One region of the Macrococcus equipercicus genome, then DNA from elsewhere that is predicted to be linked to it. Evidence: predicted binding sites of a transcription regulator. Region 1 holds the regulator's gene; each other region holds the start of a gene.
The links. The regulator CtsR, encoded in region 1, represses protease genes until heat stress. The targets are predictions, from matches to a motif close to ATGGTCAATAAAGGTCAAACA.
Positions count from the first base shown of each region.

Region 2: the regulator CtsR is predicted to act here: its motif matches at 1,512-1,532, upstream of clpB (ATP-dependent chaperone ClpB).
Region 3: the regulator CtsR is predicted to act here: its motif matches at 1,157-1,177, upstream of clpP (ATP-dependent Clp endopeptidase proteolytic subunit ClpP).

Region 1 covers NZ_CP073809.1:2,036,772-2,040,054, forward strand. Annotated here, with positions in the region: gene KFV11_RS10865 (ATP-dependent Clp protease ATP-binding subunit) at 1-151, opposite strand, end outside; gene KFV11_RS10870 (protein arginine kinase) at 164-1,171, opposite strand; gene KFV11_RS10875 (UvrB/UvrC motif-containing protein) at 1,172-1,552, opposite strand; gene KFV11_RS10880 (CtsR family transcriptional regulator) at 1,569-2,027, opposite strand; gene KFV11_RS10885 (NupC/NupG family nucleoside CNT transporter) at 2,234-3,283, shown strand, end outside.
Region 2 covers NZ_CP073809.1:661,749-665,031, forward strand. Annotated here, with positions in the region: gene KFV11_RS03475 (DegV family protein) at 1-155, opposite strand, end outside; gene KFV11_RS03480 (Cof-type HAD-IIB family hydrolase) at 174-980, opposite strand; gene KFV11_RS03485 (metal-sulfur cluster assembly factor) at 1,083-1,394, shown strand; gene clpB (ATP-dependent chaperone ClpB) at 1,550-3,283, shown strand, end outside.
Region 3 covers NZ_CP073809.1:579,210-582,492, forward strand. Annotated here, with positions in the region: gene KFV11_RS03030 (alkaline phosphatase) at 1-368, opposite strand, end outside; gene clpP (ATP-dependent Clp endopeptidase proteolytic subunit ClpP) at 518-1,111, opposite strand; tRNA gene KFV11_RS03040 (tRNA-Arg) at 1,318-1,389, shown strand; gene KFV11_RS03045 (glutaredoxin family protein) at 1,511-1,759, shown strand; gene KFV11_RS03050 (sugar-binding transcriptional regulator) at 1,890-2,915, shown strand; gene gap (type I glyceraldehyde-3-phosphate dehydrogenase) at 2,948-3,283, shown strand, end outside.

The DNA of each region.
Region 1 (3,283 bases):
CTAATACTTTAGCCGCAATGCCTTCTGGTTCTCTGACAAGGCCTAATAATAGATGCTCTGTACCGATATTGTTATGCTGTAACCTAATAGCTTCTTCCTGTGCGTGAGCGAGTACGCGCTGCGCACGTTCTGTTAATTTTCCAAACACGATATAGTTCCTCCTTTAAAGATGCTCTCTCAGCATCTTAGCTCGTTTTTCGTTAACGGGTATAGCTTCTTCAAGTGTTGCTAGAAATGGCGGCTGAATAGCAACCATCAGCTCGTTGAAACGAAAAGGCATCGGTTCAACTATTCCCATATCGATACCCATTTTCAGTTCACTTAATCTTAAACTTGCCTCTTCAGCAGTGATCAGCTGAGCATATTTCAAAACTCCAAGGCTTCTATAGACACGGTCTGCCGTCTCGATATAATCATAATCTTTGAGGCGTTTACGCATGCCTTCTTCTTCAGTAATAATCTGCTCGACAATCTGCTTCAGATCTTCAATAATCGCTTCTTCTGTCTTACCGAGCGTCAGCTGGTTGGATACTTGGTACACGTGGCCGAGCGCCTGCGTCCCTTCACCGTAGATCCCGCGGATTGTATAGCCGAAGCGGTTAATTGCCTGGGCAATACGACCCATCCGGTTCATGATGGACAGTCCAGGCAGATGCAGCATCACACTTGCACGCAGTCCTGTCCCGATATTGGTCGGGCATGTCGTCAAGTAACCGAGCGTCTCATCAAATGACAATGTCAGTTTCTCGTCGATCAGACTGTCCACTGCTAACGCCTTGCTGTACAGTTCATCCAGTGACAGTTCAGGCCCCAGCACTTGTATACGGATATGATCTTCTTCGTTGACCATAATACTGACTGATTCATCCTCATTCAAAAACACAGCACCGTGGTCCTGGGCGAGCAGCTCCTTGCTGACTAAATGCTTGATGACCAGTATTTGACGTTCGTTTTTGTCGAGTGCGCTTAAGCGCACTTCTTCGTAATGAGGCTTGAGTACTGCTGATACTTCCTCAAGCACTTCGAGCGCAGTCTGCTCGTCATACATGAGCGGATGAACGAAGTTCTCAAGGTTTCTTGCAAGACGGATACGAGAGCTTAATATAATCGGCTGCTCGGTTTCCTGCTGCATCCAGTCGCTTAAAGTATGGCTCAAATGTTTATCCAGCATTTACTCCGCCTCGCTTTCCTTTAATGCTTTAATCTCATCTCTGACATGAACCGCCTGCTCGAAGTCCTGCAATTCTACTAGTTCCTGCAGCTTCAGTTCAAGTTCTTCAATCTTCTTGCGGCGGGCAATTTTTTCTGCTGATTTCAGTGGTGCTTTACCGACGTGCTTCTGGTTACCGGCTTGAACGCGTTCTACAATACGCGGCAAGTATGCCTGGAACGTGCTGTAGCATTTACTGCAGCCGAACTTCCCGATATGCAGCGATTCACGCAGCGTCAGCCCGCAGTTCGGACAGGGTTCCTGCCGGCCGTTCAGTTCACTGGATGCCAGCAGATGCTTAAGCAGCTGGTTCATTGTAAATTCTTCTTCATTAAAGTTCATAAGCGTCCTCTCCTGACTACTGATATTGAAGCACAGTCAGCACGTTCTGCAGTATATTCGCACGTATGTGATCGCGGTACGGGACATCAACATAGAGTACGTCCCGGTGAATAGTCACAAGCAACAGACGTTTTTCGCGTAATGTAATCAGTTCGTTCTGATATAAACCTTCTATAATATGTTCAGCATTCTGCTGAGTGATCTGACTGCCAGTCATGTCTTTCAAATGATTGATGAAAGCAGACTGATTACTGGATTCAATTTTCGTGATACGTATATAGCCGCCACCACCGCGTTTACTTTCAATGGCATAACCATGTTCGTTAGTAAACCGTGTCTTAATGACATAGTTCAACTGAGATGGGACGCAATCAAATTTTTCCGCAATATGAGCGCGCTTAATCTCAACGACATCGCCGCTCTGCTCAAGCAGCTGCTTTAAATACTGCTCAATGATATCCGACATATTTTTCATGACTTCACCTCTTTTTGACCATCTTTGACTTTATTATATGAGCATTCTTTCTGAAGTGCAAACAATATGTTTTATTCTGTATTTACATACTATTTATCATGCGTTTACAAAAACTTTAAGTTTTTGTACCGCTTTCATTTTAAATGTAGTATGATATTAAAAGCGAAAAAATATAGCGCTATCAAATATAAAAGAGGTGTTAAAACTTGCAATATATAATTGGTCTTATCGGTTTAGCTGTCTTCCTGCTGCTTGCATGGGTTGTCAGTTCAGATAGAAAGAATGTCAGATGGCAGTATATCGCTATTATGATGGTTATTCAGTTTCTCCTCGCCTTCTTACTGCTTAAAACACCAGGCGGCGTATATTTAGTCAATAATCTGGCTAAAGGATTCGGTTACCTGCTAGGATACGCAGCAGAAGGTGTCAACTTCGTCTTCCCTAATATGGTGAATGTAGATAGTAAGGGCGCACCACTGAACAACTTCTTCACGCAAGTGCTGCTGCCGATCACATTCATTTCTGCATTGATCGGTATTCTGCAGTATTTAAGACTACTACCGTTCATCATCAAATATTTAGGCCTTGCGATTTCTAAAATCAACGGTATGGGTAAGCTTGAGTCTTACAATGCAGTGGCTTCAGCCATTCTCGGTCAGTCAGAAGTCTTCATCTCATTGAAGAAGCAGCTGCCATACATTCCGAAACACCGTCTTTATACATTGACAGCGTCAGCGATGTCGACCGTATCATTATCAATTGTCGGTGCCTACTTCTCGATGATCAAACCTGAATACGTCGTGACAGCGATCGTCCTGAACTTATTCGGCGGCTTCATCATCGCATCTATCATTAATCCGTACCGCGTAACCGATGAAGAAGAAAATGAAGTCATTATGACTGAGAATGAGCATCAACAATCATTCTTCGAAATGCTCGGTGAATATATTCTCGATGGTTTCAAAGTAGCAATCATCGTCGGTGCGATGCTGATCGGTTACATCGCACTAATCGCCATGTTAAACGGCATTGTCGATGCATTCACTCCTGGCCATGTTAACTTCCAGACGATTCTCGGCTACGTCTTTGCGCCGTTTGCATTTTTAACAGGTATCCCTTGGCATGATGCTGTCCGTGCAGGATCTATCATGGCAACCAAACTTGTCTCGAATGAATTTGTAGCGATGCTTGATGTTCAAAACATCGTCAACAATAAAACAGGTGAGTTATCAGAACGTGCTATCGGTATCGTCTCA
Region 2 (3,283 bases), 770 kb from region 1:
TGCTGAATCGCTTCATAAACCGTCTGATTATCAATTTCCAGCTGATCTTTATAGGACTTATCACCGATTGCGACAGACATCGGTAAAAAATCGAGGTTGTGCTGCTCAATTTCCTGAAGTGTCAAGTCACTTCCGCTATCTACTAATATACGCATACTGTTCCTCCTTATGACTTAATAAAAGTATTGATTGAGAAATTTACCGATACCATCTTCATTATTAGTGCCGATTACTTGATCGGCAAGCTCTTTTAACGGCTGAATGGCATTGCCCATCGCAAGACCCATTCCTGCATATTCTATCATTTCATTGTCATTATCTTCATCACCAAAAGCGATAATGTTTTCGCGGCTGATGCCGAAATATTCAGCGACATACTTGACACCTACTGCTTTGTTGATGCCTTTTTTGACGATTTCAATGACGGGGTACGGCGCTCCCCAGCGACGGTGTTCAATGCTTTCAGCGTAAATTTCACTTAAATGCTGCCGAATAGAGGGGATATACTTTTCTTCCGCCTGAATTAAAATGCTGGTCGGTCCTTCTGTTAAATTGGTCGTTAAGTCCCCTGTAGTGACCAGAGGATTGCCCATTGTAAAACCATCAAATAAATATTGATCATGATAATGAAAAAAGACATTATCTTTCACTTCAGCGATGACATTCTGGATATTCAATTGTTTGACCTGGGAGAATATTTCCTGCGCAATATTTAAATCGAGTGTCTCATGAATTGTCTTGAAAGTCATATTACCAGGATGATGGACGAAGGCGCCGTTGAAGTTTACGATAGGAGACGCCAGTCCGAGCTCCTGATAATAAATTTGACTTGCTCTGTAAGGTCTTCCAGTTGAGATGATGACTTCATGGCCATCTTTTATCAACGTCTGGATGACGGTCCGGGTATAAGGCGAAATGATTTTGTCATCCGTCAGTAAAGTGCCGTCCAGATCAAGACAGATTAAATGTTTGTCTGTCATAGTAACCGTTCCTTTCTATCTTCTATAGTTATCATATCATTTAATTGGCTATGTGAAAGTTATTTGATATAGTAGGAATAAGATGACAAGGAGTGATATTAAATGGAAGAAGCAATGAAAGACAGCATACTCGGAGCACTAGAAAATGTAATTGACCCGGAACTTGGCATAGATGTTGTCAATCTCGGGCTTGTCTATAATGTCGATATGGATGACGACGGAATTGCGACAGTGAGCATGACATTGACATCAATGGGCTGTCCGATGGGGCCGCAAATTATCGACCAGGTGAAGACAGCGCTCGGCGAACTGCCTGAGATTAAAGAGACGGTCGTCAACATCGTCTGGAACCCGCCATGGAACAAAGATATGATGAGCCGCTACGCTAAAATTGCTTTAGGCGTAAGCGGTTAAGCATCATTATATTGATGCAGGACGAATCTTTTTGATTCGTCTTTTTTTATGGGTTAAAAGATAAAAAAGAGGGCAAATAATTTGTGTGATGAATAGCAAGGTATTATAATTAAGTTAAAGGTCAAATATAGTCAAACAATTAATGAGGTGAACTGATGAATATCGATAATATGACTTATAATGTCCAGTCTGCTATTGAATTTTCGCAGAATGATGCTGTGGCACGTAAAGTGCAGGCTATTGAACCAGAAAGTCTGCTGCTGGCGTTCACTAATGATGCAGACAGTATGCTGACGACTGTTGTTGAGCGGTCGAACCTTGATATGAAAGAATATGTCAGACGACTGACTGAAAAATTAACAGGTCTGCCGCAGATCAGCGGTGATAACGTCCAGTACGGCCAGTATATGAGCGCCGGCTTGAACCAGCTGCTGCAGAAGGCCGAAACAGTTAAAAACACGATGGAAGATGATTACTTATCTGTTGAGCATTTAATTATTGCAGCGATGGAAGTTCATGACATCACTAAGCAGTTTGTAGGCAATAAAGCAGAAGTCATCAAAGAAATCATTACTCAAATCAGAGGGGGGAACCATGTGACAACTCAAAATCCAGAAGTACAGTATGAAGTACTCAAAAAATATGGCCGGGATTTAGTGGAGGAAGTGCGGAACGGCAAGATGGATCCAGTGATCGGCCGTGACGAAGAAGTGCGTAATACTATCCGTATTTTAAGCCGTAAAACAAAAAATAATCCTATATTGATCGGGGAGCCGGGGGTCGGTAAAACAGCGATCGTCGAAGGACTGGCGCAGCGTATCGTCCGGAAAGACGTTCCTGACTCCCTGCTGAACAAAACAATCTTTGAACTTGATTTAAGTGCATTAGTCGCCGGCGCAAAGTTTCGCGGGGAATTTGAAGAACGCTTGAAAGCCGTGCTGAAAGAAGTTAAAGACAGCAACGGAGAGATCATCCTGTTTATCGATGAGATTCACATGCTGGTTGGAGCAGGCAAGACAGACGGCGCGATGGATGCAGGTAATATGCTGAAACCGATGCTTGCACGTGGTGAACTGCACTGTATCGGTGCGACGACACTCAATGAATACCGCCAGTACATCGAGAAAGACTCAGCGCTTGAACGCCGCTTTCAGAAAGTGCATGTTGCTGAACCTGATGTGGAAGACACCATCTCGATACTGCGCGGCCTGAAGGAGCGTTATGAAGTCCATCATGGTGTCAGAATTCAGGACAGAGCGCTTGTAGCTGCGGCTGAGTTATCAGACCGCTATATTACAGACCGCTTTCTGCCGGATAAAGCGATTGACCTTGTAGACCAGGCATGTGCGACCATCCGGACTGAGATGGGTTCTAAACCGACTGAACTCGACGCAGTTAACCGGCGTGTGCTGCAGCTGGAAATCGAAGAGAAGGCGTTGAAAAATGAGCAGGACACTCAAAGCATGAACCGCTTGAAAGAGCTGCAGAAAGAGCTTGCTGATGAGAAAGAGAAACAGCAGATTTTGACAGCGAAAGTAGATAAAGAAAAAGCGCAGATTCAAGTTGTGCAGGAGAAACGCAGCGAGCTCGATCAATATCGTCAGCAGCTGGAAGACGCACAGAACAAGTATGATCTAGCTAAAGCTTCTGAACTGCAGTACGGAAAAATACCGGAGATTGAAAGAGAGCTTGCTGAACTTGAAGAAGAGTTTCAGGAAGAGACAAAAGGCACAGACCGCCTGATCCGTGAAGTAGTGACCGATGAGGAAATTGGCTATATCGTGTCACAGTGGACCGGAATTCCTGTTAGTAAGTTAGTTGAAACTGAGAAAGAAAAATTACTTAAACTCTCTGATATATTACATGAGCGGGTCGTCGGCCAGGAAGAA
Region 3 (3,283 bases), 680 kb from region 1:
TTATCATTATCGACAGCAATGGCATTGTTGTAAGTCTTAACGCCGGAACTCATAGCGGTAGCAGCAGATGCAGAATCCGTGATGTTCTGGTGATCATCTTCAGCGATTGTACGCTGCGCACCTAATAAGTAACTATCAAAAGAAACAGTGTCCAGACCATTTGTCTGCGGTTTATCCTGCATGTAGCGGTAAGCTGATGTATAAGATGGTCCCATACCGTCACCGATCATGAAGATGACGTTTTTCGGCTGAGCTGATACTTTACACGTTGAAGCTGCCTGGGCAGTCTTTGTCTGAAGTGGGGAAGCTGTTGGGAGCGCGGACAGGAACAGTCCAGCTATTACAGACGAAGCAATAACTTTGTTCATATTTTTCACGGAAAATTTCCTCCTAAATTTTATGAGTACATCATTAATCTATCAGTAATTTGTAAATTAATTGAATAGATAATGTAAACATAATGTAAAATTTGCCGTAAAAAAAGCTGACAGTATAACTACTGTCAGCAGAACCATCATTACTTAGCAGCGTCAGTTGGATGCATCACGTCATCAATCAGGCCGTATTCTTTCGCTTCTTCAGCGCTTAAGAAATTATCGCGGTCAGTATCTTTCTCGATTTTTTCAATCGGCTGACCTGTGCGTTCTGATAAAATGCGGTTTAATTTCTCACGTGTTTTTAAAATGTGACGCGCAGCGATTTCGATTTCAGTTGCCTGACCTTGAGCGCCGCCGAGTGGCTGGTGAATCATCACTTCTGCATTCGGTAATGCAAAGCGTTTGCCTTTAGCGCCGGCTGCGAGCAGGAATGAACCCATTGAAGCGGCCATACCGATACAGATCGTCTGAACGTCAGGTTTAATGTGCTGCATTGTGTCATAGATTGCCATGCCTGCTGTGACGCTGCCGCCTGGTGAGTTGATATATAAGTAGATATCTTTCTCAGCATCCTGCGCCTGCAGGAATAATAACTGCGAGACGATTGAGTTGGCAACGTTATCATCGATTTGAGAACCAAGCATAATAATGCGGTCTTTTAAGAGACGTGAATAAATATCATACGCACGTTCGCCGCGGTTTGTAGTTTCAATTACTGTAGGAATTAAATTCATTGATAAATCCTCCTTAAAGTTAAGTTTAAATATAATATACTATGGTTGGTCAAAAATAGTCAAAAGATAGAACTTCATCTGCTTTAAATAATATGATAATCGCGGAATGAGTTAAAATAAAACATAGAAAACATCATAAAAACCACAATATTGTATAATTGCATATTTATCTTTAGCGAGACAGTGGTTATAATAGAAACTATCATGCCCTCGTGGTGTAATGGATAACACATAAGATTCCGGTTCTTAAGATGGGGGTTCGATCCCCTCCGAGGGCGTTATGCGGCTGCTTTTAAATAAGCAGTCTTTTTTTATCTGAAATTTGCTTGCTCTGCATGACGGGTCAAGTTATAAAGTATAATAATGAACGAGCTAATGAATTCAGGAGGGATGGACCGTATGAATAAGATTGAACTGATGATGTACTCACAGCCGAACTGCGGCTTATGTGAAGAGGCGAAGCTGCAGCTTGAACTGGCCAAGGAAGATGTTTCTTTCACGTACCGCACAGTAAACATCACTGAAGATGATTTACTGCTGGAACGATTTCAGCTGCGTGTACCGGTCATTATGTATCATGATGAAATCATCCAGGAAGGCATTATTGATTTCGTGACAGTGACTGAAGCATTGGCAAAATATCTTTAAAGATGAATGTTATTTCTTGCAATAATAGTGTACTCTTGTTATCATGAATTTGTAACGAGAGTACTTTTTTGTCCCGTGCGGGTCGTTCAACGTCTCGGTTGGGTCGCTCTTGTTTGCGGGGAGGACGTCTATGGATAACATTCTTGCAGTGCAGCAACGACTGATTCCTGATTTAATCGAAAAGATGTATCGCAGATTCACGATTCTCTCAACTATATATCAGCTTCAGCCGATCGGCAGACGTGCGCTGAGTGAGCAGCTTCATCTCACGGAACGCGTGCTGCGGACAGAGGTTAACATATTGAAGGATGAGTATTTGATTGAGATTCATACGAAAGGTATGACAGTGACGTCTGACGGTGAACTTGTGCTGCAGCAGCTGTCACATTATTTGAAGAGCTACGGCAATCTTACTGCTGTCAGCGGTCAGCTGCAGGAGCTCTATCGCCTCAAAAAAGTCATCGTCGTTAAAGGTGACTCAGATATCGACAGCTCAGCGGCTGACCAGCTCGGCAGTGAGGCAAGTCGATGTCTGCAGGATATTTTAGTGCCTGATATAGGGGTGACAGTGACGGGCGGTTCGACGATGGCAAGTGTCGCTGAGCATCTTAATCCGGTCTCTTTCAGTGTGAAGTTCACTCCTGCACGTGGTGGACTCGGTGAGCATATGCAGCAGCAGGCCAACAGTATTGTCGCCAGCATGGCTGCCGAAACCGGCGGAACATACGAAGTACTGTATGTGCCTGACTTGGTCAGCGAAGCTACTTATCGCAGTCTCGTTCAGGAGCCGTCAGTTAAACGTGTGCTGGAGCAGGTGAAATCGGCTGAAGTGGTGGTTCACGGGATCGGCAATGCGATGAAGATGGCTGACCGTCGTGCGACACCGGAAGAGGTCAAGGCGCTGCTTGTTGAACAACGGGCAGCAGGCGAAGCATTTGGTTATTATTTCGATAAATCGGGTAATATTATTCATAAGGTGCGGACTATCGGCCTGCAGCTTGAGGACCTGCCTGATAAGCAGCATATTATTGCTGTTGCAGGTGGTGGCAGCAAGGCAGAGGCCATCGAGGCTTACTTAAAGATAGCACCGGCTCAGACCATTTTAATCACAGACGAAGCAGTAGCCAGTTATTTATTAAAAGTTAAAACCTTTTAAAATATTAAATGAAATAAAGGAGGCCATTATTCATGGCAGTTAAAGTAGCAATCAACGGATTTGGACGTATTGGACGTTTAGCATTCAGAAGACTACAAGAAGTGGAAGGTATCGAGGTTGTCGCAGTAAACGATTTAACAGACGACAAAATGTTAGCTCACTTACTTAAATATGATACAACTCAAGGCCGTTTCAAAGAAGAAGTTCGCGTTATTGAAGGTGGTTTCCTTGTTAACGGACGTGAAATCAAATCGTTCTCTAATCCAAAACCAGAAGAACTTCCATGGGGCGATCTTGACATCGATGTTGTTTTAGAATGTACTGGTTTCTTCACAGATAAAGATAAAGCACAAGCTCATATTACAGCA